DNA from 2 places in the Arthrobacter pigmenti genome. Region 1 is predicted to be linked to the other one. Evidence: predicted binding sites of a transcription regulator. Region 1 holds the regulator's gene; the other holds the start of a gene.
What was found. Region 1 encodes Rex, which represses fermentation and respiration genes when NADH is low (regulators of the CRP and FNR family bind a similar motif). Its sites were predicted from a motif close to CTTGTGAANNNNTTCACAAG; they were not measured.

Region 1 (15,417 bases):
GAGATCCTTGCGCGTCAGCACCACCAGGAAGACCAGTGCTACCACCAGGCCGCCGGTGGTGCAGAACTCGTACATGTTGCCCCAGGGAACGCGGCCCGCGGCGATCCCCCGCGAGAGCACCGCAACCGTATGGACCGCTGCGGCGAGGATGGTGAGCGCGACGGCGATGCGCGCCGCGGAGCGCCGCTCACCCTGGTAGTTCATCGCATCATCGGCTGTGCTGCCTGCGGGAATTGCTTCCGCGGCTTTGGGACGGCCGCGCTTGCCACCGGCCACGGCTCCGGCAAGCACCAGCTCCCGCTCTTCGGCTGACTGAGCGGATCCGGCCAGACCTGCTTCGATTTCCCGGATCTTACGGCTGCTCTTCACGAGGTCCCACGTGAACGCGAGGAACGCGGCCGTGTAGGCGAGCGCGGCCAGCAGCATGAACAGCTCGCTGTACTGCCCCAGAGTCTGGTTTATGTTCTGCATCAGTTGTCCTTACCGCTCATCCGCGCCGATGCCCCCACGTGCGCTGTTTCATTCTCGTCGTCGTCGTTGGTATTCGCCAGCCAGCGTTCCCGCAGAAGCTTCTCGATTGCGGCTCCTTCGCCGGCCAGCCGGTGGTCCTCGCCGCGCGCCAGAAGGCCGTACTCGACCATTACCCGCCCATCGGTGTGGGTCCCGGCGCGGATCCACACCCGTCGCCTGCCGATGAAGAGGGACGCGCTCAGCCCGGCGAGCGCCAACGAGGAGAAAACCAATGCGCCGAGTTCCGCGGGGTCATGGGTGATGTCCAGGGCAACGTAACGCCGAAGGCCGTCGAAGGTGATTGAGCCCTTGTCCTCGGGCAGTTCCACGGTTTCGCCCGCATCGAGCACAAGGCCACTGGCGTCGCTGTTCCGGCTGTTGAGCTCGGTGAGGGTGTCGGTTTCGAGCACGTACACGTTCTGTGGTTCGCCGTTGTCGAGCCCCAGATCTCCATAGTAGGAGTTGAGATTGAGCTGGGGCAGGAACGGGTCCGGGTCCCGCGAGAAGGAGACGCCGTTCTCATCGATCGCCGCCGTGGGCAGGAAGAAGCCGACGAACCCGAGCTGGTCCGGCTGGGCGTCCGGCACCTTCAGCACCATGAGCGAGGTGAACAGCCCATCCTGCGGAATGGAGACTACGGGCCCCTGATGCGCGATATTCCCCTCGCCGTCGCGCACGGTCACCACCGGGGCGTATCCGTTGCCCACCAGATACACGCTCGTGCCGCCGATGGTCAGCGGCTCGTTGACCTTCAGGATCTGCTCCTGCGGTTCGGCGTCCGGCCCCGCCTTGGTGGTCATGGTGGCGGTGAAGTCGATCGGCTGTCCATAGTGCGTGAGCTGACGGTCGAACTGGACCTCGAAGTCCTCAAGGGTGATCGCGTACGGGTCGAGATTGTTCTCGGAGAAGTTGGTGCCGGGAGTGAAGGAGTCATAACCCACGAGGGTGTTGACGAACGTCTCCCCCTCCACAAGGATTTTCTGTCCGCGATAGCCGAATAGCCCGCCCACCGCCACCGAGATGAGAACCCCGATCAGGGAGATGTGGAACACCAGGTTGCCGAGTTCCTTCGCGAACCCGCGTTCCGCTCCGGCGGAAGGCTGGGCGGCGTCCTCATCGCGGACATCCACACGGTAGCCGCGCTTCTTCAGGAGAGCGGCGGCGTCGACGACGGCGGCACGCGCCGACGACGGCCGCTCACCTGCTTGCCCACCGGCCTCGGCAGGCGTCCCGGCGGCTCCGGTTGCGGGTCCGGCCCCATCAGGTACAGACCCAGCCGGAATGGCGAAGGCGCCGTACACCGGTAGGCGGGACAGCCGCTTGGGAGTGCGTGGCGGCTTCGAGCGCCAGGCCCGTCCGTGCGCGATGGCGCGCGGGATCACGCAGCCGATCAGCGAGATGAACAGGAGCAGGTAGATCGCGGAGAACCAGATCGAGGAGTAGACATCGAAGAGCTGGAACCAGTCGAGGATCGGCCCAGTCTCGGGATTGTCCTGGATGTACTGGGTGACAACTGCGGGGTTGGCCGGACGCTGCGGAAACAGTGACCCTGGGACCGCTGCGACTGCGAGGAGCAGCAGGAGGAACAGTGCCGTGCGCATGCTCGTGAGCTGGGTCCATGCCCAGCGGAGGGTCCCGAGGAACCCGAGAGCCGGGAGCGCGACGTCCTGCTCGCGATCCTTTTGTGCCATGGAACTTTCCTTTGGTTTGGTCATCAGATGGGAAGGGTCACCCCGCCTATCCATTGCTGAAGTTCGTTGATCCACAGGTTCCAGACCCCGGTGGCCATGAGTAGGCCGACGAGGATGAGCATCCCGCCACCGATCCTCTGGAGCAGCAACCGGTGGCGGCGGAAGAATTTCATGGCGCCCATGCCGCGGCGGAGTCCGAGGGCGATCAGCAGGAAGGGCAGTCCGAGGCCGAGGCAGTACACAAAGGTGAGCAACGCTCCCTTGGCCGCGCTGGCGCCGTCGTTCGAGAATGCCAGCAACTGCACGGCGGAGAGTGTGGGGCCGATGCAGGGCGCCCAGCCAAGACCGAAGGTCAACCCGAGCAGGGGTGCTCCCCACAGCCCGCTCGGCACCCTCGCGTGCAGCTTCTTCTCCTGCTGGAACCAGGAGAATCCGCCCATAAACACGATGCCGAGCACAATCACCACGAGACCGAAGACCCTGATCAGCCAGTCCTGGGAGCCCGCCAGCCACGCACCCAACTGCCCAAACAGCGCACCGTAGGCCATAAACACAACCGAGAAACCAACAACGAACAACCCGATTCCAGCGAGCATCCTGCCGCGCTTCTGCTGTTCGAGATCCACACCGGTCAGGCCGCTGACGTAGCCAAGGTATCCGGGCACCAGTGGCAGAACGCAAGGGGATACGAAGGAGACCAGCCCTGCGAGCAGCGCCACTGGCAGCGCCAGCAGCATCGAGCCGTTCAGCACGGCATCTGCGAAGGCGTTGCCTGCGGGCGCCAGTGCGACCACGGCGTTCAGCTGGGGAATAGGAGTCACGGCTGATACTTGATTACTACTCGGCCAGCGCGGTTTCGATCAGGGCGCTGAGCGTTCCCTTGTCCGCCAGCCCGAGAATGCGCGCGGCGACGCGGCCCTGCTGGTCGAGCACGATCGTGGTCGGCACGGCCTGCGGAGGAACGTAGCTGGTCATCGAGAGGAGGACGCCGCCGTCGGAGTCGTTGAAGCTGGGGTACGGAATGCCGAAGGTGCGCTCGAAGGCCTCGGCGTTTTGCTTGCTGTCCCGGATGTTCACTCCGTAGAACTGGACGCCCTGCGGCTCGAATTCCTCGTGCAGTGCCACTAGGTCAGGAGCTTCTTCCCGGCACGGTGCGCAGGCCGCGTACCAGAAGTTCAGGACGGTCACCTGGCCTTGCCAGTCAGTGGAGTTCACGCTCTGGCCGCTATACAGCTCCCCTTCGATGTCCACCGGTTCACCGCGTTCAGCGGGTGCGTACTCGGTGACAGAACCGTCTCCGGCGATGTAGTTCTTGTTGTTCCCCTCGGCCGCCTGCTGGGCCAGCGGATCCTGGGCAGCACAGCCCGAGAGCACGACGGCGGCGGCCAGCACAGCGGCGGCTAATCGCATGAGCCTGCCGATGGTTCGGCGGCGGGGGGCAGCATCAGAATGAGTCACATCGTCTTCCACAACTTCTACAACGTGTAGTAATACTATTACGCTCCCGGGATGTTCGCCGCACCGGGAAGCAGGTCAGCGCACGGCTCTTCATACCGGACGCCGGTGAGTACGTCGTCATCGAAGTAGAGCGAGGTCACCGAAGTCAGGGTGCAACGTCGCTGCCGCGGATCATGCCACAGCCGCTTTCTCTCCGCAGCCAGCCGTGCAACCCAGATGGGCAGCTGGTGGCTGACCATGATCGCTTCAGCGTCTTTACCGCCCGCGGCTTCCAGAGCTTTCTGCCGTGCCTCGTGGACGGCTTCCATCACCCGGGTCACCTGTACCTGGTACGGCTCACCCCACGAAGGCTTGAAAGGGTTATGCAGCGACTTCCAGTGCCGTGGGTGGCGCAATTGCCTGGCCACCTGTGCCATGCCTTCGAAGCGGTTCTCGGCTTCGATGATGCGCTCGTCGGTCACCACCGTCAGGCCGAGTGCGCGCGCCGTGGGTGCCGCCGTTTCCTGTGCGCGCGTCAACGGCGAGGCAACAAGATGGACTATCTCGGCGCCGTCGTTCCTTCGTTTGGCGAAGTGCGCAGCTACCCGCTCTGCCATCTCCTGCCCCAGCTCGGACAGGTGGAACTCGGGCAGCCGGCCGTAGAGGATGCCATCTGGGTTGTGGACCTCGCCGTGGCGCACAAGATGGACGGTGGCTGTAGGCATACCCCAAGTTTCGCACCTCTCGGTTCGGGCAGCTAAATCGCGAAGCAGAGTGCCTTCTGCGAGGCCATTCTGAAAATATTTGAAGATTGAAGTAATTTCCGGAATAAAAGATGCAAACGCATGTTTATTACAGGTACACCCGTTGTTCCGCCGGCTCGGCTGGGCAGCACATACCGACAGACATCAGGAGAACAATCATGGCCATCCCCACCGGACTCACCCAGGGCACCTGGAACTTCGACGGCGCGCACAGCGAGGTCGGCTTCACTGTGCGTCACGCAGGCATCAGCAAGGTGCGCGGCAACTTCGACACCGTCGACGCAACCCTGCAGGTCGGTTCCTCGCTTCAGGATTCGAAGATCACCGCGACCATCAAGACTGCCTCCTTCAACTCGAACGACGCCAACCGCGACGCCCACGTCCGCGGTGACGACTTCTTCGCCGTCGAACAGTTTCCGGAAATGACCTTCGAGTCCAAGCGCGTGGAAGGCGCCGGCGAGACCTACCAGCTCGTCGGCGACCTGACCATCCGCGGCGTGACCAAGGAGGTTGTCATCGACACCGAGTTCAACGGCGTGGCAGTTGACCCCTTCGGCGCTACCCGCGCCGGATTCTCCGGCCAGACCGTCATCTCGCGCAAGGAGTTCGGACTGACCTGGAATGCTGCACTTGAAGCTGGCGGAGTGCTGGTGGGCGACAAGGTGACGATCAACGTCGACGCCGCGTTCGTTGCGCCTTCGGCCAACTAGCCAGAACTGATGCGTGGGGTGCCCGGACTCCGACCGGGCACCCCACGATGGTTTGTCAGCAGTTTCGCCCGAAAGTCCCCCGCCTGAGGGCTTCCCGGCGGTACGCTGGGCGCATGAGCACGCCATCCCACGACCCCCAGCCCCCCGAACGCGACCCGGACAAGCTCTCCGGCACTGACCCCCTCAACCCGGCCGAACCGGGTCCGGCACAGAATTCAGCTGCCGGCCTCTCCCCCGAACCGCAGAAGCCTGCTACGGACGATCACCAGCAGCAGAGCGGATCGCCGTACGGCTACCAGGCAGCCCAGCCCTCCGGCTATGCCTACCCGGGTTCCGCGAGCATGCCCCAGGCGCAGCGCCCGCCTATGCCCAAGGAAGTGAACTGGGCATTCTGGCTGATTATCGCTGCCGGCGTTGTGAGCTTGATCTCCGCATTCATCCCGATTGATTCCTCTCAAGTACCCAGCGAACTTCAATCCACAATCGCCGGATTCGCCATCGGAGGCGGAATAGTGGCGCTCGCCATATACGTGCTTCTGGCCGTCTTTATTCGCAAGGGACATAACTGGGCGAGAATCACGGCAACCGTCCTCGCTGCCCTGTCCCTGGTTGGACTATTCACAGGTAGCATCCTGGGAATTGTCTCGATCCTACTTGGCGTCGTCGGCGTCGTACTGTGCTACCTCAAGCAGTCCAACCCCTACTTCAAGCCGAAGCAGCCCCAATACTGAGCTGCGGCTAAACCCTTACTGAGCCGCGCGGGCGCGGGGGCCGGATTCCAGATCCGGGTCCTGCGCCCGTTGTGCGTGGTAGGCCAGGATCTGCAGTTCGGTGGCCATGTCCACCTTGCGCAACTGCACGTGGTCGGGGATCTGCAGCACAACAGGGGCGAAACTCAGGATGCTCGTGATGCCGGCATCCACCAGTTCATCGCACAGGGATTGCGCAACTCCCGCAGGCACAGCAAGGACAGCCATGTTGGCGCGGGTGCGGCCAAGTACGGTTGCGAGGTCCTGTACGGGACTGACGCGAAGCCACCCGACTTCCGTTCCGACAATCAACTGATCCGCATCGAAGAGGGCAACCACTTCGAAGCCGCGCGACTGGAATCCCGAATATCCCGCCAGCGCCCGGCCGAGGTTTCCTGCACCGACAATCGCAACGCGCCAATCCTGCGACAGGCCAAGCGCGGTGGAGATCTGGCTGTTGAGGTACTGGACGTCATAGCCCACGCCGCGGGTTCCGTAGGAACCGAGATAGGACAGGTCCTTGCGCAACATCGGCGAATTCACGCCGGCGGCCTCCGCGAGCTCGTCGGAGGAAACCCGCTCAATACCTTCCGCGAGCAACGAGTTCAGGGCGCGCAGGTAAATGGTGAGCCGCGCCAGCGATGCCGGCGGGATCTGCCTGCCCTGCTGCTCTCCGGCTGCGCTCCGCAGCCCGGGTATCTCCGACATTGTCACTGGTTCATCGCTCCATCACTATGCAAAGGCTGCACCCGGCAGCTCCGCCCGCCCACCGGAGGATGACGGCGGGGGTATGTCCACTTTAGGTCGCCGTTGTGGGTGCTCAAAGTTGGCTTCGGTACGCTACGCCAACAGCCGACGCAGGCGGCCCTCATCGATCGTCCAAAAGTCACGTTGAACGCCGTCAATCAGGAGAACCGGTACTTCCTCCGCAAAGCGCTCCAGTAGCTCAGCGTGGTCAGAGATCGACACTTCGCTCCAGCTGGTCCCGAGTTCGTCAGTTACTCGTACGACGACGTTCCGCGCCTCTGCACACAGGTGGCAGTCCGGGCGGGTGACCAGCACGAGGCCTGTGGACCAGGGCTCTTCCGGCTTTTCAGACTTTCCCGGCTCTCCGGTCGACGCGTTGTGTTCGCTCATGGTGCCAAGCGTAGTGTGCGCGGGTTCGGCGCGGGACGCCAGCCGGGGATTGCGGCGCCGGGGCCCTGTCGACGGCCCGCCGTCGTCGTCCTTGTGAACCGCCGTCGTTGCCCTCAGGCCGGGGATTGCGGCGCCGGGGCCCTTGCAGTGATTAGACTCGTTCTATGTCCGCTGCGAACCTCCGACCCGCCATCAACCCCGGGTCTTCAACGGTTTCAGCGTCCGAAGAAGAAGCGCCGATCGGCGGTCCAGCAGGAGAAGCTGCCTTCTTCGACGTCGACAACACCATGATGCGCGGTGCAAGTCTCTTCCACGTTGCGCGGAAGATGTACCAGCGACGCGCCTTCACGCTCCGCTTCGCTGCCGGATTGGCCTGGAAGCAGCTCCGGTTCGTCATGCGGGGCGAAAACATGACCGATATCCACGCCGTCAGGGATGCCGCGCTGGCGTTCGCGATCGGCATCGCCCATGAGGATGTTCTGGCCCTTGGCGAGGAGGTCTACGACGAGATGATCGCGTCGAAGATCTGGCCGGGCGCCCGGGCGTTGGCCGAGCAGCATCTGCGTAACGGCCGCCGGGTGTGGCTGGTGACGGGCACGCCCGTTGAGGTGGCGAGCGTGATCGCCAACCGGCTGGGTCTGACGGGCGCACTGGGAACAGTGGGAGAAGTTGCCGATGGTTTCTACACCGGCAAGCTGGTTGGCGAGTTCCTGCATGGACCGGCCAAAGCCGTCGCGGTCCGTGACCTCGCAGAGAAGGAAGGCCTGCATCTCTCCCGATGCTGGGGCTACAGCGATTCCTACAACGATATTCCGCTGCTCAGCATTGTTGGTCACCCGGTTGCAATCAATCCGGACCATCGGCTCCGGAAACATGCACGCGACCACAACTGGCCGATCTACGACTTCCGGAGTGGACGGCGTGCTGCCACTTTAGGGTTGAAGGCAGCGACCGGCGCCGGCGTGGTTTACGGGCTGTGGCGCGGCTTCGCCCGCATGAGGGGTTAAAGCAAAACCGGCCCGCCTCAATGGCGGACCGGATGCGATGCTACTTCTTGTTGCGACGCTGGTGGCGGGTTTTGCGAAGCAGTTTGCGGTGCTTCTTCTTCGCCATCCGCTTGCGGCGCTTCTTGATTACTGAACCCATAGAGTCCTCACAAACTATTCATTCCGGTTCCGAACGCGCTACCCAGGCAGGGGCGAACGGATCTGACAGTGACGTACATTGTGCGGCCGTCAACCGACCGCCTACGCAAAACGCTTCTTAACAGGATACCCGCTCCGCGCAGGTCTCCCGACCGGGAGGCAGTCCAGCGCTAGCCAGTGCCCGCCTCACCGTCCACTGACGCTGAGCGAAGATACTGTTCCACAGCCGACTCCGGCACGCGATATGACCGACCAAACTGCACGGCAGGCATCTCACCGGAGTGAACCAGCCGGTACACGGTCATTTTGGAAACCCGCATGACATCTGCGACCTCCGCGACCGTCAGGAAGCGCACATCGGCGAAGTTGCTCCCGCTAGTCATCTCACCACTGTCCTTTTCTCTGGAACCTAACCCTGAGATAGGCGTCCACCCACTTAGGTGGAGCGCCGGACGGCGTGTCGCCTTGAGACCTGAGGATTATCCGTCTAGGGAGATACTCTAGTGGTTGAAGTGACTAAAGTGAAAGCTCGCTTCGGTCACGATCGACAACACCACGACGACGCCGCGAACCTCGCGCCAGATCGCCCAGAACCGACGCGGTGACCCCCCATCCCATGCAGGCATCCGTGACACTTTGCCCGTAAACCAGTTCACCGCTCGCAGCCACGTCCAGCTTCTGCGCTCCCTCCACGAGGAAGCTTTCCAGCATGACGCCAGCAATCGCATCAGAATGCTCGACGGTGGTTGCCAACTCGCGTGCGACTTCGGCCTGCCGCCGGTGATCCTTGCCGCTGTTGGCGTGGCTCGCGTCGACGATGAGACGCTCATTCAGGCCCGAGGCCGCAAGCCGGGCAGAAGCGGCGGCAACGTGCGTCTCGCTGTAGTTAGGACCATCCGAACCGCCGCGCAGGATGAGGTGGGTGTCGGGGTTGCCGGAGGTGGAGACGAGGGCGGCGCTGCCGTCGTCGTCGACCCCCAGGAAAGCCTGCGGCGACCCGGCCGCCGAACACGCGTCCAACGCGACACTGAGGCCGCCGTCGGTACCGTTCTTGAAGCCGACCGGCATTGAAAGACCCGACGCCAGCTGACGGTGAATCTGGCTTTCAGTGGTGCGGGCGCCGATAGCGCCCCAACTCACGAGGTCCGCTACGTACTGGGGGCTTATCGGTTCAAGGAACTCGGTGCCAACCGGGAGGCCGAGTTCTCCCACGTTGTGGAGGAAACCCCGTGCGGCGCGGAGACCGGCGCCGATGTCATGGGTACCATCCAAATGTGGATCGTTGATGAGACCCTTCCAACCGATGGTGGTCCGCGGCTTCTCGAAGTAGGCGCGCATCACAATGAGAAGGTCCTCACGGTGCTGCGACGCTGCTCCAGCCAACAGGTTCGCGTACTCAAGGCCCGCTTCCGTGTCGTGGATAGAGCAGGGCCCGACGACGACGAGGAGCCGGTCGTCAAGACCGTTGAGTACAGCGCGTACTTCCTCGCGGGAGCGCTGGATGTGCTCCGTCAGGGATGCGTTGCAGGGAAGTTCAGCTACAAGCGCTGACGGCGAGGGCAGTGGTTCGATTCTTCGTACACGGACGTTGGATGAACCTGCAGTGGTGAGTGTATTCATGGTCCCGGCTTTCGAGGGTGGTGTTCCTCAGCGGGGACTGTTCTCCAGAACCCGCCGTGGAAACGACGAAGGGCAGGAAGCGTGTCCTGCCCTATTGGCTCTGAAGGTGTTGGTCAGCGTTTTAGGCCGCGGGCTCCTCCAGAGCCAACGAAAAATACGCATACCAACGGATTGTCATGACATGAAGCGTAGCGGCACCTGCCCGATTCGGCCAAGTGTGTGCCTGAGTGTGACGAGTTTTCGAAGCCGGCGGGCGAGGATTCGCCGGGGCGATTCACCTACCGTTAATTGCAGTGACCGAGCTTCTAATTGCAGTGACCGAGCTTCGCATGCGGCTCATGGGATAGCGTGCAGGCGTTTCCCACAAGCTCTCCCATTCGTATATGTTTTCGAATACAATTAGGTATGAGCTTAGCCGCGGTCATCGACACCCCCGACGTCGGTGATGAGCGCACCGGCTCTGTCTCTGAAATCGGTGGCCGGCCTGCCGATTCCGGGCGCTCTCCTGCCGAGTTGAACCGGCTGGTCGCCTCGTTCGCAGCCGGGTTCACCCAGAGCTACCCAGGTCTGGGGCAGCCCGACCTGGCGGAGCATCTTGCCAGCATTGAGGAACTATCCCGGACCGTGGAGTACCTCCAGGTCGTCGCCGCTACTGCGGTGGATCGCAGCAACGCCGCCGCAGGAGGACGGCCCGCCGAAGGAAACCCCTCCACCGGTGGTGCCGGATTCGTCTTCAACACCTCCCACGTGAACACTCCGGACGTCAACACACCCGGCTTCAACACTCCCGGCTTCAACACCGCTCAGGGTAGGCGCTCGGTGTATCGGTGCACCGCGGAGTACCTGCAGGACCGGCTACGGATCAGCCGCAGCGAAGCCACCCGCAGACTCCGCCTCGGCGCCAAACTCCTACCCCGCATCACCCTCACCGGCGACACCCTCCCGGCACCCCTGGAACACCTCGCAGCAGCCGTATCCCCCAATAAGACCTCCCCCAGTAACATCTCCGGAAGTAACATCTCCGGAAGTAACATCTCTGCCGGGGACGTCTCTGGCAGCAAGGTCTCCGGCCGGTCAGCAACCCTGATCGCCACCGCACTGGACCGGGCCCGCTTCGTTGCTGAACCCGCGGTACTGGAGACCATGGAAGCTCAACTCACCGCTAGCGCCACCACCTATGACCCGGACTTCCTTACCCGGCTGATCCGCCGCTGGGAAGCACACCTGGACCCCGACGGACCAGAACCCACCGACAAGGAACTCACCGCACGCCAAGGCGTGTTCCTGCGCGGCGAGAAACGCGGACTACACCTGTTGGACATCGCAGCCACCGACGAACAATACGAATACCTCACCACCGTCATGAACACCACCACCAACCCCCGCACACAACCCGGCGGTAATGATGGCGCCGCTGGCGTCTCCTCCGCACCGGTCCGCGAGCGTGAGGAAACCTTCGAAACCCGGACCCGAGCCCAACTACTCCTCGACGGGCTCATCGGCGCCTGCCAGATAGCACTGGCCACCGACCAGCTGCCGGCAACCGGAGGGCACCGACCACAACTCCTGGTCACCATCGACTACCAGACCCTCCTGCGGGAAGTAGCCGAAAACGGTGCCACCCCCGACCCCACCAACGGGCTAAACAGCCGTCACCATGCCCACGACACAGACAATCGACCGAACGCGATCACCGATGGGGCGTCCTTCGCGTTCACCGGACCCATCAACGCCCGAACCGTCCGGAAACTCGCCTGTGACGCCGACATCATCCCCATCGTGCTCGGCGGGACCAACGAGATCCTCGACCTGGGCCGCACCCAACGACTCTTCACACCCAAACAACGCAAAGCACTTCACGCCCGTGACAAGGGCTGCGCCTTCCCCGGCTGCCACATGCCAAGCCACTGGACCGAAGCACACCACATCACCCCCTGGTCAGAAGGCGGAACCACCACCACCGACAACGGCGTACTGCTCTGTAGCCACCATCATCACCTGATCCACCAAGGCGAGTGGACCATCCAAGTACACGACCGACTCCCCTGGTTCATCCCACCCCAACAACTCGACCCCCAACAACACCCCCGACGCAACCACTACTGGACCCTCTGCTGAAACCAAACGTGATGGATCGCTAAAGACGCCATAAACACAGGCGCTGGCATCTCGCTAGGCCCTGTTTCGCGCCCGCATCACAAGTACGGCTGCTCCGAGCGCACTCGCCAGGGCGGCAAGCGTCAGCGTAAGCCCTAACTGGTAGGGCTCATGCGCCTCAAATAGCGGCGGGACCGACAAGATAAGAGCGGCCGCTGTAAACGCCATTGCGACCAGAACGGTCAGAAATCGGCGATTACTCTTCTGGTTCATATTTCCCCTCACATGATGCTTGGTCGCACGACGAAAGCCGACATAGGGCCCGGACAGCGTCCCGCCCCGCAACTACTCCTTGCGGCGACGCAGCTTCGGAAACTGCGAGAGCAGATCCGCCGCCCGCTCGGCAGCCCGACCGACAGTCCTACCGAATGGCTGGACCCCGTCGCCATTCTGCAGACCGGGCACACTTGGAACGAGTTCACCCGGTTCCGGCTCCGTCACAGCAGGCGCCAGGACCTGGGGTGGCTGCTGGGCCGGCAAATCGAACTCGGATAACCAGGCTGCAACAGCGTGCAGAGGCTCGATGTTCAGCGTGTAGAACCGTTTCTGCCCCTGTGCACGCATGGAAACCAGCCCGGCTTCCCGCAACACCTTCAAGTGTTTGGAAACTGTGGGCTGACTGACCGCCAGTTCTTCCACCAATTCGCCTACGGCTTTGTCCCCGTCCCGCAACGATGCAAGGATCTGTCGGCGGGTGGCTTCAGCGATGACGGCGAATACATCATCCATGACCATCCCATTACCATAACCGCATATATCCCTCAGGGCATCACGCGGGCACTATCCGGTGCTCAGTCGAACCAGGGGTCCAATCCGTGCAGCGGGAAGACTGCCTTGCGCGTGGCCATGATGGACCGGTCCACGCTTTCGTTCGGGTCGAAGCCCGCCTCCCACGATTGCCACCACAGGTCAGCTCCGTCACCCAGCAGTGCGGGGACTGCACGTCCATAGCGTTCAGTGACGTAAGATCGCCACTCGGCGGGCACCGGCGTCGTCGTCGTAATGTCCGCACCAACCGCTACCGCGGTGAGAAGTGTCCACGATCTCGGCACAACCGACGTGATGTTGTATCCGCCTCCGCCAGTGGCAATCCAACGGCTCTCGCAATACCGTGAAGCAAGGTCTCGGATGCTTAGGGCTGCAGCATGTTGGGCGTCGACCGAGATCCTCAGGTTAGTCAGCGGATCATCCACATGGCTGTCACAGCCATGCTGACTCACAATCACCTCCGGCTGAAACGCCTCCGCCAACTGGGGAACTACCGCATGGAACGCCCGCAGCCAGGCTGAATCACCCGTGGTGGTCGGCAATGCAACGTTCACGGCATAGCCATGCGCGTGCGGCCCACCGATCTCGTCGGAGAACCCGGTTCCGGGAAACAGGCTCACCCCGGTCTCATGAAGCGAGATGGTCATGACCCGTTTGTCGTCCCAGAAGATCTCCTGGGTTCCATCGCCATGGTGCGCATCGACGTCAACGTACAAAACCCGCTGCACTCCCCCGTCCAGGAGTCGCTGGACAGCTGCAGCGGCATCGTTGTAGATACAGAACCCGCTTGCACGGGCACGGCCCGCGTGGTGCAACCCGCCGCCGAAGTTGACCCCATGCTGCACACTGCCGGACAGCACCGCATCGGCCGCAGCAAGCGAACCACCGACCAGCCGTGCGCTCGCCGAATGCATGCCACTGAAAGCAGGAGTGTCCTCCGTGCCCAAACCGGCGGTGCCGTACGCGCCATCCGGATCCGCGTCCGCCGCTTTCACCGCTGCCACATAATCAGCAGCATGGACCGTGCATAACTCACTGTCGGCGGCCACCTCGGGAACCTCGATGCTTACCTGCGGTAAGTCAAACAGTCCGACGGCGCGTACCAGCCTCGCGGTCAGGTCCAGCCGACGCGGATCCATGGGGTGGTTAGCGCCGAAATTGTACGCAAGCATGGAGTCGTCCCACACCACTCGGGTGCTGAACACGGGAACCGGCGCACTGGACACCCCAGCAGGCTACGCGATCGCTGCCGCTCCTGCCCACAGGTGTTGGCCGGAAGTGGTTTACTACTCGAAGGACTCTAGCGGGCAACTCGAGTGAATCGGAGCTGATCGACAAGGATGGCAAGAGAACAACCGTCCTGGTTGGGAGGTACTGACCAGGCTCGTTTACGCCCGCTCGCGAGGATTCGCGACTTCATCGACGGCGTAGTCAACAGCTCTCCAGCGCGGGTCGCGCTACTGGTCTTCTTCCTTGTGGTAATCGTCTTCACCGCGCTGCTGAGCCTGCCGCTCGCCTCCGCGTCCGGAGAGTTCACGCCGCTACACGACGCCCTGTTCACTGCAGTTTCCGCCGTCTGCGTGGTGGGACTAACTGTAGTGTCGACAGCGGCTTACTGGTCGTTCTTCGGCCAACTCATCATCCTCATCGGGATTTTCGTAGGTGGCCTGGGGACCCTTACGCTGGCATCGGTACTGGCGCTGATGGTTAGCAAACGCCTTGGAGTCAGAGGCAAGCTACTAGCCCAGTCAGCACTGAACAATGCAAGCCGCCTGGGTGAAGTCGGCACCCTGCTGCGGATCGTCATCACCACATCGGTGGTCGTTGAGGTGGCCCTCGCCGTAGCCCTCATCCCACGGTTCATAATCCTCGGCGAACCGTTCTGGCAGGCCGTCTGGCACGGCATCTTCTATTCAATATCCGCCTTCAACAACGCGGGTTTCACACCGCACACGGACGGACTGGTTCCGTACGAGACCGACCTATGGATCCTGGTCCCACTGATGATCGGCGTGTTTGTCGGAAGTCTTGGCTTCCCTGCAATCCTGATAATCCTGCAGTTCAAGCACCACATCAGCCGATGGAGCCTGCACACCAAACTAACTGTGAACGTCTCGCTGATTCTTTTGGTCGTGGGAACTCTCCTTTGGGGCGCCATGGAGTGGAGTAACAGCAGCACGATCGGTGGCTTGAGCTTCGGCGACAAGGTGATTCACGCAGTTTTCGCATCCGTGATGACCCGGTCCGGCGGCTTCAATCTGATTGATCAGGGGCAAATGGAGCCGACCACGATGCTCCTGACGGATGCCCTGATGTTCGCCGGGGGCGGATCTGCGTCTACAGCTGGCGGAATCAAGGTCACGACGCTTGCGATCATGTTCCTGGCCATCCTCGCCGAGGCGCGCGGCGATTCCGACGTTCGTGTGTACGGACGAACCATCCCCCAGGGCGCAATGCGCGTCGCCATCTCAGTGATCTTCATGGGCGCGACACTGGTGCTCGTCGGGACTGGACTTATTCTCTGGATCTCCGGCGAAGAACTCAACCGTGTCCTCTTCGAGGTGATCTCGGCCTTCGCCACCTGCGGACTGAGCACCAACCTCAGCGCTGAATTGGATCCCGAGGGGAAGTACGTGCTCTCCGCACTCATGTTTGCCGGACGTCTGGGAACGATTACCCTTGCTTCTGCGCTTGCACTGCGGCAGCGCAGCACCCTCTACCACTACCCC
Region 2 (15,417 bases), 2.5 Mb from region 1:
GCGGTCCGCGCAGGGTGAAGCGCTGGAAGGTGCTGCCGTCGTCGCGCCGTTTCGCCTGTCCATCAATCCAGCCGAAACACAGCGCCTCGTCCAACGCCTGCGCATAGGTCAAGGACGTGGTGTCGCCACCCTTCTTGTGGAGGACAAGCCACACACCCGACGACGTCGCGTGGCTGGCTTCGAGCCACGCCCGCCACGCAGGGGCGTCGGGCAACAGGAGTTCGGGGAGTTCGACGGCCATGGGTCGAGAATACTGGACGGGATGATTCTAGATTGCTAGCATTTTAGCCATGACAGCGGAAGCAAAGGTTCAGTTCAATGTCTACCTACCGGCGGACCTCGTCCGTGCGGTCAAACACAGGAGCATCGACGAGGGGCAGAGCCTGTCCGCCCTCGTCGAGAAAGTGCTTCGCAACTATGTGGAGGAGAAGTAATGCTCAGGGTACGGCCGATCATATTCACACCGAACTACAGCGGCTTCGGCAAACTCTTCACCGCACTCGGCCTGACGCTGGTCGAGGACGCGGACGGATGGCAGGTCTTCGAGGCGAGCAGCGGGAGGGTCGCAGTGCACACCGCAGACCAACCGTCGACCCAGCTCAACTTCGAAGTCGGCTCCGTGAGCGAGTTCGCCAGGCGCACAGCGGAAGCCGGCACTGACGCCGTCGTCGTTTACACCAACGACGGCCCGGCCGCCCAGGTGACAGCGCCGAACGGGCGGGTGTTCCTTGCCTACGAAACCCTCACCGGGGAGCAACCTGCCGCAAAGGGCCTCGCGGTAATGCCCATCTGGTACACCCAGGACACCGCCGCTGCGGAGAAGGTGTTCACGGACATCGGTGCGAAGAAGCGCCGCAGTTCGGACGCCGGCGCGTGGCTCGACTTCACCGCGAAGAACGGCGGCATGCTGGCCCTGCACGCAGCCGACGACGACGGCGCGGAGCTGGCTTTCGAATTCACCGGCAACGTGGAGGTACTTCAGCAGCGGTTGCGCAGCGAAGGCGTCACGGCGACCCTGATCGATGAAAACTACGGGCGTTCACTCCGCCTGCCCAATCCCGACGGCGGCGAGATCTGGGTCAACGAGTGGCAGGAGGATCTCTACGGTTACAAGGATCACGCCGCCTCTTGAGCACGCGCTGCAGATTCAGCCGATGGCCGAAGTGCAGCGCGTCAGGACGGCGTGGGTTCTCGTCTGCTATAAAACTGAAGGTATGAACCTGCGCACTCCAGACCCCAACCCCGGGTGGCTCAATGAGGATGACCTGTACGAGGCACGCCGTCGGCTTCCCATGGTGTACGTGGAGGCGATCCCTGTCCGGTGCGATTCCCTGGGCTACGTCACCGAGGTAGGGCTGCTGCTGCAGGCTAATGATCAGGGCGAGATGGTGCGCACGTTCGTCACGGGGCGTGTCATGTACCGCGAAACCATCCGCGCCGCACTGTTGCGCCATCTGGAGAAGGACCTCGGACCCTTCGCACTCCCCCAGCTGCCGCCGTGTCCGGTCCCGTTCACGATCGCCGAGTACTTCCCGTCGCCGTCGGAAACCGGACTCACCGATGACCGGCAGCACGCCGTCGCGCTCGCCTACCTGATCCCGGTCACCGGCGAGTGCAACCCCCGCCAGGATGCCCTCGAGCTGACCTGGCTCACACCCGAAGAGGCCCTGAGCCCGGAAGTAAGTGCCGAATTCTCCGGTGGCCGGGACAGCCTGCTCCGGCAGGCGCTGGCCTACGCCGGTTGGACCCGCTGACCCGTTACCGTTTCTTTATATACTCGGGGGGTCTTAGCTGCAGTGAGGTAGGGATTCTTCGATGATCGACAGCCACGTGGCCGTACGGGTTCAACCGCTTGCCGCAGAGGCAGTGAGCGCGGGCCGCAGGCTTCTCCTCCCGGACGGCGAGGGCACGCGCGAAGTGGTGGATGTCGCCGTCGAGCCGGACGACTTCGGAGTGCCGGCCGTTGTGCTGGCCACCCTGGAGGGCGGCGAAACCCTTCGGATAGCCTCCGGGTCCACGGTTCAGGCGGAAGCTCGCGAGGAAGTGATGACAGCCGATGAGGGTTCGCCGGAGGCACTGATCGCGCATGTCGCTGCCGTGCATCCGGAGAGCCCGCGGGTGCACGAGCTGGCCGAGCGCCTGGGCCGGGGCGTGAACTTCAAGTCAGGCAGCAACCTCCAGGACATCCGCGACCTAGCCATGACCCTCTACGTTGACCTCGCGGATGCGCCGAGCGCGCTGAAGGTCTGCGATCTCCTGATGGACCAGCCCTTTGACGGCAACTTCGGCCGCTGGAATCCTATTGAGGGCTGCCTGGCCCTCGCCGCGCACCTGACTTACGACGACGACGGCCCCCGCGCCGCGGCCTACGCCACCTCCCTGCGAACGGCGGGCGACGCCGAGACGGACCCGCTGAAGGCCAAGCTTGCCGGGGCGGTCAGGCAGCGGCAGCTGAACGAACCGAATTTGTACGACCGGGAGATCGCGCGGTCCGCTGGTGATCCCGCCGTCGAGAAGGATTGGCGCGGACTGAGGTTGTCGGTGCTGCTCTACCTTCGGGCGCACGGCGGGTCCGAGGCGCTGGGTGCGGATGCGCTGGACCGGCGGATCGGCCATGAACTCGTTGCGATCAGGGCGCTGAACCATCGACTTTCCGCCTCTGGTTAGGAACCGGGCCCAAGAGTAGAGTGGCGCGCATGAGTGACTCGGCAGATTCCCTCCGACAGTCCAGCACCGAGCGGCATCCCGCCCGCGACGTACCCGTTCAGGGGCCCGACCCGCTGAGTGTGCACCTCAACGCAGACGCCCGCCAGGTATGGCTGATGCTTCGGGAACCCCGCCTGGTCCGGCAGTGGTTCGGCTGGGAGGCGGAGGGTCTCGATGAGGAGATCCGTTCCATCTATTTCGCGCCGTCCGTGGTCGAGGGTCCGGATCATAAATTCCTGACTGTTGACGGCGGTGACACCTTCCGCATTGAGCCCGTCCAGGACGGCACGCTGGTAACTCTTGAGCGCGCCGATTCGGAAGAGGCGATCACCGAAGGTTGGGTCACGTTCCTGCAGCAACTCCGATTCGCCCTGGAACGCCATCCCTCGGCGACCCGGCGTACGGCGTTCTTCTCGGGCGAGCCTGCCTCCGACGAATCGATCATCGGGAAGCTGAACGCCGAGCAATTACAGCAGCCCGGGGACTCCTACTCGCTGACACTGCCCAACGGTCATGAGCTGAACGGAACCGTGTGGTTCCGCACAGAGAACCAACTGGGCCTGACCGTGTCCGAGTACGCCGATCACGGCGAGGGCCTAGTGATCGTCGCGGACCAGGGCGGTTCCAGCATGGTGACCGTCACGACGTACGGCCTCGGTGCTCGGGCTCTTCGCGATATCTGGGACGGCTGGGAAGATTTCCGGCAAGCTTCCTACCCGTCATCGGAGCCGTTGCTGACATCCGAGCTGTAGGCCCTGCCCGGGCGGCTTAGCCTGCACGGCTGGGCGCCGAGCGCCCCAAGCGCTTAGCCTGCGCGCGCCGTCGTCGTCGTTCATTTGGTGAGTGCCCGCATGGAGGGCTGGCAGAATGAGCGGGTGCCACAATCAGATTTTTCCTTCTCCATCGGTAAGCGGCTGGGCGAAACGGTGCCCGCTGCCGCCGGGCTTCACGGGCGTACCGGGACCATTTGTACGCCGCATGGCGAGATTCGGACACCGGCATTCATCGCCGTCGGGACCAAGGCCACCGTCAAAGCGGTGCTGCCGGAGTCGATGAAGGAGGCAGGTGCGCAGGCGCTGCTCGCCAACGCCTATCACCTCTACCTGCAGCCCGGCGCGGACGTGCTGGACGAGGCCGGCGGCCTGGGCAAATTCATGAACTGGGATGGGCCCACGTTCACGGACTCGGGCGGGTTTCAGGTGATGAGCCTGGGGTCGGGGTTCAAGAAGGTCATCACCATGGATTCGGCTGCGGCGTCCGAGCACGCTGGCGCCGACGACCGCGTTGCTGCCGGGAAGGAGCGGCTGGCACACATCGACGACGACGGCGTGTGGTTCGTCTCGCACCTCAACGGCGACCGGCACAGGTTCACACCCGAGATTTCCATGCAGGTACAGCATCAGCTCGGGGCGGACGTCATGTTCGCATTCGATGAGCTCACCACCCTGATGAACTCGCGCGGATACCAGGAGGAATCCCTTGAGCGGACGCGCCTGTGGGCTGAGCGCTGCATTCTTGAACACGAGCGATTGACGGTTTCCCGCGCCGGCAAGCCGTACCAGGCGCTGTTCGGCGTGATCCAAGGCGCGCAGTATGAGGATCTGCGACGGAAAGCGTCGCGGGATCTTGGGGCGATGAACTTCGACGGCTTCGGGGTTGGCGGGGCGCTGGAGAAAGAGAATCTGGGAACTATTCTCGGATGGTGCGCTGATGAGTTGCCTGAGGCCAAGCCTCGGCATCTGCTCGGTATATCGGAGCCGGATGATCTGTTCACCGGGATCGAAAACGGTGCGGACACGTTCGATTGCGTCTCCCCCACGCGTGTGGCCCGTAACTCCGCGTTCTACGTACCGGACGGACGGTGGAACCTGTCCAACGCCCGGTTCAAGCGCGATTTCACGCCGCTCATGGAGGGCTGCGACTGCTACACCTGCACCCATTACACCCGTGCGTACATCCATCACCTGTTCAAGGCGAAGGAGATGATCTCGGCGACGCTGATCTCGATCCACAACGAGCGGTTCGTCATCCGGATGGTCGACGACGCCCGCGCCGCGATCGAGGACGGCACGTACTTCGACCTGAAGGCGGAGGTGTTGGGGCGCTACTACGCGGGTTCCCGGTAGAGCCGCTACCTCCCGGGCCTCCCCGGTACAGTCCGGCGGTCGTCCGGCGCGCCTAACCCGCGGATCCGTTCCCTCTGCGCGTACGGAGTGCCATCGATGCAACCCCGCCCGCGTACATTCAACGGATCCGCGGGTTAGCTGCAGGTCACCTCTCCTCCACCAAGTAGCTGTTTCCGGCGAGTTCTCCACATACGCCGTGAAAGCACTTCCTCAACCGGGTGTGCAGGTCATCCTGTTTCTCATGAACGAAGAATCTCCGCTGAGCTTGCCCACCATTCCGCTGTGGCGTGCCGCCGATCTGCAACGCGACGGAATGGATTCACGCAAGATCGCCCGTCTGGTCGCTGACGGCAAATTTGTTCGCGTAAGACGCGGTGGTTACGTTCCTGCTGAATTCTGGAACGTTCTCTCTCCGTCGCGCCAGGAGTTGCTGCGGATATTCGTCCATCACCATACTTCGCTTCCCAGTGCTTCCGGGATGCTCACTTACAGCCACACGACAGCGGCTCGGCTGCACGAACTCAGTCTGTGGAGGGCAGATTCGCTAATCCATCTCACGCAACGGTTCAAGGCCTCCCGCAGAGGCAACGCCGTCGACGTCGTGCCTCACACCGCCCTGCTTCCGGAAGGATCGACCACTGAGCGCTACGGCCTGCCGGTCACAACTCTTGAGCAGACGGCAGTCGACTGTTCTCGCATACTGCCTTACGAGTCAGCATTGATCGTTGCAGAACATGCCCTTAGCAAGGGCGCGAGCCACGCTGCCATGCTCTCCACAGTGAAGACTCTCGCCGGTCATAAGAACGTCGCGAACGCGCGGCACGTATTCGAGAACGCTTCGCCCCTCTCGGAATCCCCCGGCGAGACGCGCACACTCCACTTCATTCGCCGCATGCGCCTTCCCCTCCCTACGCAGCAGGAGAAAGTGCTCACCCGCAACGGTGAGCACCGACTCGATTTTGCGTGGAAGGAGTGGAAACTCGCCCTCGAGTTCGACGGGAAGATCAAATACTTCGATTACCGTCCTACAGACGAGGCGATCTTCCAGGAACGACGCCGGGAGAAGGCACTGATGGAGGAGGGCTGGACCATTCTGCGGATCGAGTGGGCGGATCTGGCAAACGAACGGGAGTTGAAGCCTCGCATCGTCCGAGCACTCCATCGGGCACAGCACAGAACCAACGAATCCGCTGCCTAACCGCAAACGGAGGCTCATCGAAACACCTGAACCTGCGGGGAGACAACGGATCTGTTGGGACGGTGCGGCGCTACCCCGCGTAGGACGGCTCGTTCCGCTTCACCCAGCGGATCGCCGTCGTCGTTACCGGCAGTAGGAGCACCTCGACCAGCGTCTTGTACACGAATCCGAAGAAAAGGTAGTTCAGGAACGTTGGGAAGTCGGTGATGCCGATGACGGACGCCGCGATTGCGCAGAAAATGAGGGTATCCGCGAATTCGCCCACACCCGTCGAGGCCATCAGCCGTGCCCACAGGCTCCGCTCGCCGAACCTGGCCTTCATCCGCACGAGCACCAGGGAGTTCAGCGTCTGCCCAACCAGGAACCCGAGCAGTGACGCCAGCACGATCAACGGCACCGGCCCCAGCGCCAATTCGAGCGCTTCCTGTTTGGCCAGGCCGAAATCGTCATCGAATCCGGGCAACGCAATGATGATCCCGAACACCAGCGAGGCAAACACCGAGAGCACGAACGTCACGATGATCCCGAGCCGCGCCGCCTTGAACCCGTACACCTCACTGATCACGTCGCCAAGAACGTACGCCAGCGGGAACAGGAAGAAGCCGCCGTCGGTGATGATGCTGAATTCTCCGATGATCGGGCCGATCACCACCCCCTTGGACGCACCGATATTGGACAGGATGACGACGACGGCAAGCACCGCCAGCATGATCGAAAAGTTTGCGCTGCCTACGGTCGCGTAACGGGCGCGGGCATGTTCCTGCAGTTGAGTCATGGGGTTCTCATTCATTGAAGTGGTTCGCGCAGCCTCATCGAAAGGCCCGCTGTATTAGCACTGGCGCCCGGCTGCCCCCGGGCACCTCCAATTGTCCCACGCAGGGCCATCCCGCATCGATTCTCCAACAGGTGACTCTTTGAGCCCCGAAACGGTCACCTATTGAAGAGTAGATTTTGAACACGTTCAGAAACGGGCGCTACACTAAACTGAACACGTTCAAAAAGGAGCCGACCATGCCCCAGAAGAAGAGCGAAGCGACCCGCAGCAGGCTCGTAGTCACCGCCCTCAGGCTGTTCCGCGAACGGGGTTATGACAAAACCACCATGCGCACCATCGCGAAGGAAGCCGGCGTTTCCACCGGGAACGCCTACTACTACTTCACCTCGAAGGATGACCTCGTCCAGGAGCTCTACCAATCCCTCCAGGACGAGCAACGCACCAGATCCCTGCCCCTTCTTCGCGACGGGCAAAATCTCGGCGAACACCTGCGCGCCATTCTGCAGACCGGAGTCGACGTCATGGGTCCGTACCACGACTTCGGTTCGAACTTCATCAGCGTCGCCATCCAGCCGTCGTCGAACCTCAGCCCATTCAGCAGCGACTCTGCAGTCGCCCGCGCCAAGTCGATCGCCCTCTTCAACCAGGCCGTCACCACCGCCCGTCCGCAACCACCCATGGCCATCCGCGCGGACCTTCCCGAACTCCTCTGGCTCGTCTACATGGGCGTCACGCTTTTCTGGGTCTACGACCGCTCCCCCAATCAGCAACGCACCCGCCGCCTCATCGACAACGCGGCGCCACTCATCGCCAAGCTGGTCATCCTGTCGCGTCTGCCGGTGGTGCGGAAGATCGTGGACGACGTCGTCCAACTCATCAAGAACGCGAAGGCATGAACGCTTCCCAGAACCAGTACGACGACGACGCGCGGCTGGCCGCGCGGTATAGCGGCGCCGGAGGTGCGCACCGGGTGACGTTCGGACCGAAGGCGCTCATCGTCGGAACAGCGCTAACTCACCTTCAACTGGCGGTACTAATGGGAGCCTTGCTCGGAGACGGACACCCCTACGCAGCCTTCATGATGTTCCTGCTGAGCGGCCTCTTCGGCCTTCCAATTGCTGCCCTTGGGTGCTTCATTGCCCTAGCACTAGGACTTGCCCTTCGCCCAATCGCGAATCAGGGAGTTCATGTGCTCGCTTTCTTTGCCGCTCTCACGTTGGTTCCTGCAGTGATCCTGCTATTGGCGGGCCTCGGGTTTGCGGCTATTGCGGCCGGTCTGATCATTGGGACGGCAGCCGCCATCGGACGGGCGAGCGTGTGGAAGCTCGTCACCGTTCACCCGGCGAAACCCACGACAACCGAGCATCCGGCGGAGTAGCCTGCATTCCACGAAGAGCAACAAACCGGACGCAGAGGGCACCCATGAGATTTAGCGCCGAACTGGAATCATCGGGCAAGAACACCGCCGGCTTCGAGGTCCCGGAAAGCATCGTCGAGGAACTTGGCGGCGGAAAGCATTCCAAGATCGAGGCCAAGGTCAACGGGTACGTGTTCCGTACATCGATAGCGTCGATGGGCGGTCGATACCTGTTTGGGATGAGCGCAGACCGGCGTAAGGAGTCGGGAGTCGTCGTCGGGCAGGTGTACGACGTCGAAATCGCACTCGACACCGCACCCCGCGAAGTAGACGTTCCGGAAGACTTCGCTGAAGCACTGGACAACGACCCGGCAGCGAAAGCGTTCTGGGAGACCCTCTCGTACAGCAACAGAAGCTGGCACACGCTACAGGTTGCGGGCGCGAAGAAGCCGGACACCCGCGCTGCCCGGATAGGGAAGTCCGTCGCAATGCTGCGCGAGGGCCGGGCAAGATAAAACCCGTTGGCGCCACCCGCGAAGCGTCGGGCAGACTGGTGCCATGGCTACTGACTCACCAGCTATCACCCTGACCATCGCGGGCTCCGAGGCTACCGGAGGTGCCGGCGCGCAGGTGGACCTGAAGACGTTCCAGGAACTGGGCACCTATGGCATCGCGGCGCTGACGTGCATCGTCTCCTTCGATCCGAAGGACAGTTGGAACCATCGTTTTGTGCCCGTCGACGCGCAAGTCATCGCTGACCAGCTCGAGGCCATCCAGTCCTGCCACGACATCCGCACCGTTAAGATCGGCATGCTCGGCACACCCCAGACCATCGACACTGTCGCCGGTGCCCTGAAGTCGCAGGAGTGGGAAAACGTGGTGCTGGACCCGGTGCTGATCTGCAAGGGTCAGGAGCCGGGAGCGGCCCTCGACACGGATCAGGCCCTGAAGGCAACCATCCTCCCGCTTGCCACCTTCGTCACGCCGAACCATTTCGAAGCCGAGTCCCTCTCCGGCATGGAGATCCGTTCACTTGAGGATCTGAAGGAAGCGGCGCGGCGCATTCACGAGGCGAGTGGCGCCGTCGTACTCGCCAAGGGCGGCGTGCGGCTGGAAGGGGAGGACGCGCTCGACGTCTATTACGACGGCGAGACCATGGACATTCTCAGCGCACCGAAGGTGGGCGACGTTGCGGTCAGCGGCGCCGGTTGCACGCTGGCGGCAGCCATTGCCGCTGAACTGGCAAAGGGTACAACTCCCCTTGAGGCAGCCCGTACGGCAAAGGAATTCGTGACCGAGGGTATCCGTAACCGGGTCAGTTCGCATGCCCCGTTCGACGCCGTTTGGCAGGGTGGCGCACGAGCCGGCGTCTAGCTTCAGCTCAACCCTCCGGCCCACGGACACACACTTCTCGCAGTGAAATCTCATGCTTCGCTGAGGAAACTATGTCCAATTCGTTGACTTGTGACACGTAACACAGAAAGCTGGTAATCGTGCAGAACTCGCGAAGGGTCCTGCACAGCTGCTGGCACCCAATCTAAACCAGGGAACCTCACTCACACGCGTCTCGGCCGTGTCAGCAGCGCTGCGGGGGGCTAAACATAGAACTCGGCGGGGCGGCCTTGACTCATCCTTACTAAGGAGAAGCATGAGCAAGTCATACCGCCGGAATTCAGGAAAGGCTGTGTTGGCTTCGCTGACCGGTCTTGTCCTGGCTTCCAGCATGTGGGCGCCGGCTTCAGCGGTTGAAGCGCCGGACGGCGCACCGACTGCTGAGGGCATTGAGCTGAAGACGCTCCCGCCTGGTCTCAAAATCAGTGAAAATTTGAACAAGGCTGCCGGTGATGTTGCGGTCTTCGTGCAGTTCGAAGGCGAAGGTGCCTTTGCACGCACGCAGTCGGACGCGGTCCAGAGTGGCCGGAAAGCTCCGGAAGACCGCAGCGCCGACGTGAAGAAGATCCGCGAAGCCACGCAAGCCAAAGCCAAGGAGGTTGTTGCTGCGGTTTCCGGCAAGGAACTGTACGTGACCTCCAACACCATTCCCGGTGTTGCAGTGCAGGGCGATGTTGAGGCAATCCGCGCGCTTGCCGCACGGCCCGACGTCCTCAAGATCAGCCGCCTCACGCCGAAGGTGCCCACCAACAAGGGTGGCGTCATCGACACCGAGGCCCTCAACACCTGGGCAGGCGACCTGGGCGAAACCGGCGACGGCGTAACCATCGCGATCATCGACACCGGCGTCGACTACACCCACGCCGGCTTTGGCGGCCCTGGCGACATCGCGACGTTTGACGCCGCGAGCGCTGCTGTCGCGAACACGCCCGAGACGCCGCCTAATACCGATTGGTACGACGAAGCCAAGTACGTAGGCGGTTGGGATCTTGTTGGCGACACCTACAACGCAGACCCCGGCGGCGCCGAGCCGTTCCCTTACCAGCCCACCCCGATGCCCGATGCCAACCCGATCGACTGCCAGAGCCATGGCTCCCACGTTGCCGGCACCGCCGCCGGCTATGGCGTCGACTCCGAAGGCAACACCTTCGAGGGCGATTACTCGACCCTGACGGAAGACGCCGTCAACGATATGCGCATCGGCCCAGGCACGGCCCCTGAGGCCCAGATTGTCAGCCTGCGCGTCTTCGGTTGCGCCGGCTCCAGCCTTGTTGTCGGTGAAGCACTCGACCTGGTGCTCGATCCCAACGGTGACGGAAACTTCGAGGACCGTTCGAATGTTGTAAACATGTCGCTGGGCTCGAACTTCCCTATCCCCGATGATCCCGAAGTTGACATCCTCAACAACCTGACCGCGCAGGGCGTGCTCTCCGTGGTCTCCTCCGGCAACGACGGCGACATCTACGACATCGGCGGCACCCCTGGTAGCGCCAAGTCTGCGCTGACCGTTGCCAACAGCATCGGCTCACAGATCACGCTGGATCGCATTGACATCCTGGCCCCGCCCGCAGAGGCCACAGAAGGTCCCGCATCCGGCCAGTACAGCGTCAACTTCGACTACCAGGCAGCTACCGAAGATCAGCTCAACGGGACCGTTGTGCTGGCTCCGGAAGCCAACAGGTTTGGTTGCGAGGCGTTCGCTCCCGGCACCTTCGACGGTGAATGGGTTTGGCTGCAGTGGGAAGAGGACGGCGCGTTCCCGTGTGGCTCCGGTGTCCGCTTCGACAACGTTGAGGCAGGTGGCGGCGCGGGCGTAATCCTCGATTCGCCCCGCGACGTGTTCGACGCCGGTATCGCAGGCAACGACAGCATCCCGGGCGCCCAGTTCAACCGCGAGTCTTCTGAGCGCCTCCGCGCTGAAGCTGCCACGGGTGAGCTGCAGGTTCAGCTCAACCCGGAATACATCGCCGCTTCCTCTGGGCCATCCAACGCTCTCGATACGCTGAACCCCAGCTCGTCACGTGGAGTCCACGGTTCATACGGTGTGGTTAAGCCCGACGTCGCTGCACCCGGCACACAGATTGGCTCAGTCGCGGTTGGCACCGGTAACGGCGGATCGGTGAAGACCGGAACGTCAATGTCAGCCCCGAACGTGGCCGGCATTGCTGCCCTCGTTTACGCAGCCACCGAGTTCAATGCCTATGAGGTCAAGAACGCCATCATGAACACGGCGACCGCAGACCTCACGGTGGAGGCTGGGGGCGACGTGGAGTACGCACCGAACCGCACAGGTTCGGGACGGGTTAACGCGCTGAACGCCGTCGGCACTGATGCTATCGCCTACGATTCCGAGGACCCCTCCCTGGTGACGGTCAACTTCGGTGTTGTTGAGGTCGGCGCAGATGCTTACAGTGCTACCCGCAAGATCAGCGTCCGGAACTACTCGGATCAGCCGCATACCTACACCGCGGAGTACCTGGCCGCAACGGAGATCCCGGGGGTGGTCATTGATGTTCCAGACCAGCCGATCACCGTCAACGGTGGTGAAACCGTCGAGTTCGACATCACCATGACGATCGCTGACCCAGCCGCGATGGTGAAGGCAATCGATCCTGCAGCCGAAGTCACGCACACCATCACGTCCCTTGAACCGGACCTGGATGTGACCCGGCAATACATTGCACAGGCTTCCGGTCGCGTGGAGCTCACCAGTGCAACCACCAACACCTTGCGCGTTCCGGTTCACGCTGCGCCCAAGCCTGCTTCCGATATGTCGGCCGAGCCCCGGGTCCAGTACCTGAATGGCTCTGACCTTGAGGAACTGCTGACTCTTTCAGGCCGTGGCCTGTCACAGGGTGGCGCTCCGGGCGAGATGACGTCCTACACGTCGCTCGTTTCACCGTTCGTTCTGGGTGAGGAAAGTGGACGCCTCACCGGCCTGCCGCTGGATTCGCTGAACGCGCTGGACCTGAAGGCAGTTGGCGCTGCATCCACCGTTCCGGGAATTCTGGCAGCAGGTGGGGACCCCGCTGATGGCATTCTCAACATCGGAATCAGCACCTGGGACAACTGGTCCGTACCTACAGGAACTCTTAACTTCACGGTGGAGCTCGACACGAACAATGACGAGGTGCCGGACTTCCTGGTGCAGTCTTTCCGTGAACCGCCCGTGGATTTGGACCTGTTCCTGGTTTCCGCTCTTGACGCCGAAGGAAACGCCACCGGTCTCACGCTCGTCCCGGCCAACGGTGTAGACGGTGCAACGGACACCAACACGTTCGACACCAACGTAATCACTATCCCGATCCCGGTGGCGACCCTCGGGTTGGAACTGGGCAGCACCAATAGCATCCAGTACAAGGTGCGCACCATCAGCAGCTTCACCGTCAACACCGAGGGTGACAGCATTGGCGAGGTAGATGCAACAGAGTGGATCGACTTCAACATCACTGATCCGAGCCTCTGGTTCGCCGGAGCTACCGGCGCAGAGACTGCGTTTGTTGACGCCGATGGAGCATCGATTGGCGTGACCCGTGACCGGGGCGTGGCTAATGGAAACATCCTGCTGCTGCACCACCACAACGCAACGGGTGCCAAGGAAGAGATCGTTCCGATCCGCGTAGGCCAGAAGAAGTTCACGGACATCGCGACGGCCGATCACGAGGAATCGATCGTGAAGCTCGAGCAGCTCGCAATCACCGACGGTTATTCTGAGGCGAACGGAACCTTCACCTTCCGCCCGTTCGAACCAGTGAACCGCGACGTGATGGCAGCGTTCATGTTCCGCTTCGCTGACGTCGGTATCTTCGCAGCTCCGGGCAACTCCCCGTTCGCTGACCTCAACGGTCCGGCCGATCCGGGTGCTGACACGGCATTCTTCTACAAGGAAATGACGTGGATGGAATCGGCGGACCTGTCCAACGGTTACGCTGAGCCAAATGGCCTGCCGACCTACCGGCCGCTGACAGCCGTCAACCGCGATGTCATGGCCGCGTTCATGTACCGGTACGCAAGCGAGTACTGCGACATCCCGGCTGCCCGTGCCTACGACGGCACTGACAGCCCGTTCGACGACATCCCTGCGGGTTTCGTCTTCGAGAAGGAAGTTTCGTGGATGTCCGAAGCCGGTATCTCATTCGGTTGGGACGAGGGCAACAACCGGACGGAATTCCGTCCGTACGTCCAGGTCACCCGTGAGCAGATGGCTGCGTTCATGATCCGCCTGCTCGACTACGTAGATGACAACGGCGGTTGCGCCCCCGGTTCGATCGACTGATCCGGTCCACCCGTAGTAACTGAATAACGTTTCTGCCCACCGAGTCGAAAGGCTCGGTGGGCAGAAACAGTTAACGGTCTAGACGGAAGCCCGCTGCCGCGCCCGGTACGCCGCCACCGCGGCCCGGTTACCGCACCCGGACTCGCAGAAGCGCCGGGAACGGTTCTTCGACAGGTCAATCACCACGGCGCTGCAATCCTCCGCAGCACAGATCCGTAGCCGCCCGAGCTCATTGCTCCGCACCAGGTCCACGAACGCCATCGCCGCCTCGACGGCCATCCGCGCGGACAGCGGCGCCTCCAACGGCGTGGCATGGATGTGGTAATCCCAGTGATCGTGGCGGACCAGCTGCGGCAATGCGTTGAACTCGCGCAGCAACCCGTTCACCGACTCCACCACGAAATCCTCATCGCCCTGCCACAACGCACGCAGCCGCGGCCGCAACGCCCGGACGGCGTGTAGCTCAGCCTCATCCAGTGCAAGATTGCCGGTCCAGTTCCACTCCCGCGCGAAATCCTGAAGCGCGCCGACGTCGGGGAGGAGCTCGCCGTCGTCGTCGTCGGTGTTGACCAGCGCCGCTGCGCCGCGCAGGCCCTCTTCGGTGTCATTGGCAAATAGCATCGCGCGTCCCACCCTAACCCGAGTGTGCCTGGAGAAAGGAGTAAACCTCGGTTTCGTCAACGCCGGGGAAGGCACCGGGCGGCATGGCCGCCAGCAGGTGTGAGTGCGCTCGGGCGCTGGGCCAGGCGAAGCCGGACCACTTTTCCGCCAACGACGACGGCGGCAGCTTGCAACACGATTCGTCCGGACAACGGGACTCGCCACGGATGGTGGTTTCGCGTCCGCGGAACCACTTCACGTGCGCGTACGGCACGCCGACGCTGAGCGAGAACTCGCCGGCGGCGGCCCGCTCGGTACGGGCCGTGCACCAATAGGTGCCGCTGGGTGTATCGGTGTACTGGCTGTAGGCGGAGAACCGGTCAGGTACGTCGAAGACCACCCGCGACGTCCACTTCCTGCACGACGGCTGGCCCTCAATAGCACCGGTGTGATCCTGCGGGAACGTCACGCCGTCGTTCTCATAAGCCTTGTAGATGATGCCGCTCTGATGAGTCTTCTGGAAGTGCGTCGGGATCCCAAGGTGCTCAGTGGCCAGGTTCGTGAAGCGGTGAGCTGCTGTTTCATAGGAGACTGCGAAGGCGTCCCGCACATCCTCGACGGCAATTTCCTTCCGTGCCTTCGCGGCCTGCAGGTATTCGACCGTCGCCTTCTCGGGGAGCAGCAACGCGGCCGCGAAGTAGTTGGTTGCAACGCGCTGACGGAGGAACTCCCGGTAGTTCTCGGGCGTCCCGTGCTGCAGCACATAGTGGCCCAGCGCCTGCAGGAGTACCGAGCGCGGGTCATGATCCGTCCGCTGTGACTGGGTCAGGTAGATGCGCCGATTCTTCAGGTCCGTCACCGAGCGGGTGGAGTGCGGCAGGTCACTCACGTGGTGCAGCGTAAATCCAAGATGATCAGCAATATCCGCGATGAGGTGCTGTGACAGAGGCCCGCTGGTGTGCCCAACCGAGGCCAGGACCTTCTGCG

Region 2: a site for Rex is predicted at 6,979-6,998, ahead of BJ994_RS00990 (queuosine precursor transporter). Genes of this name have one in related genera too.

Annotation. Positions count from the first base shown of each region.
Region 1 covers NZ_JAATJL010000001.1:2,653,570-2,668,986, forward strand. The annotation lists gene ccsB (c-type cytochrome biogenesis protein CcsB) at 1-471, opposite strand, end outside; gene resB (cytochrome c biogenesis protein ResB) at 471-2,201, opposite strand; gene BJ994_RS12395 (cytochrome c biogenesis CcdA family protein) at 2,225-2,938, opposite strand; gene BJ994_RS12400 (TlpA family protein disulfide reductase) at 3,039-3,611, opposite strand; gene BJ994_RS12405 (histidine phosphatase family protein) at 3,698-4,363, opposite strand; gene BJ994_RS12410 (YceI family protein) at 4,561-5,112, shown strand; gene BJ994_RS12415 (cation diffusion facilitator family transporter) at 5,226-5,843, shown strand; gene BJ994_RS12420 (redox-sensing transcriptional repressor Rex) at 5,859-6,569, opposite strand; gene BJ994_RS12425 (glutaredoxin family protein) at 6,702-6,998, opposite strand; gene BJ994_RS12430 (HAD family hydrolase) at 7,163-8,005, shown strand; gene BJ994_RS12435 (30S ribosomal protein bS22) at 8,046-8,144, opposite strand; gene BJ994_RS12440 (helix-turn-helix domain-containing protein) at 8,314-8,526, opposite strand; gene BJ994_RS12445 (3-deoxy-7-phosphoheptulonate synthase) at 8,660-9,763, opposite strand; gene BJ994_RS12450 (HNH endonuclease signature motif containing protein) at 10,169-11,881, shown strand; gene BJ994_RS12455 (ArsR/SmtB family transcription factor) at 12,206-12,655, opposite strand; gene BJ994_RS12460 (acetoin utilization protein AcuC) at 12,712-13,860, opposite strand; gene BJ994_RS12465 (TrkH family potassium uptake protein) at 14,029-15,417, shown strand, end outside.
Region 2 covers NZ_JAATJL010000001.1:184,953-200,369, reverse strand. The annotation lists gene BJ994_RS01030 (YdeI/OmpD-associated family protein) at 1-241, opposite strand, end outside; gene BJ994_RS01025 (ribbon-helix-helix domain-containing protein) at 291-434, shown strand; gene BJ994_RS01020 (VOC family protein) at 434-1,132, shown strand; gene BJ994_RS01015 (NUDIX hydrolase family protein) at 1,215-1,754, shown strand; gene BJ994_RS01010 (DUF6707 family protein) at 1,816-2,667, shown strand; gene BJ994_RS01005 (SRPBCC family protein) at 2,697-3,458, shown strand; gene tgt (tRNA guanosine(34) transglycosylase Tgt) at 3,558-4,832, shown strand; gene BJ994_RS00995 (hypothetical protein) at 5,074-6,030, shown strand; gene BJ994_RS00990 (queuosine precursor transporter) at 6,101-6,805, opposite strand; gene BJ994_RS00985 (TetR/AcrR family transcriptional regulator) at 7,042-7,701, shown strand; gene BJ994_RS00980 (hypothetical protein) at 7,698-8,183, shown strand; gene BJ994_RS00975 (YdeI/OmpD-associated family protein) at 8,228-8,677, shown strand; gene thiD (bifunctional hydroxymethylpyrimidine kinase/phosphomethylpyrimidine kinase) at 8,721-9,536, shown strand; gene BJ994_RS00965 (S8 family serine peptidase) at 9,811-13,830, shown strand; gene BJ994_RS00960 (CGNR zinc finger domain-containing protein) at 13,909-14,451, opposite strand; gene BJ994_RS00955 (helix-turn-helix transcriptional regulator) at 14,465-15,417, opposite strand, start outside.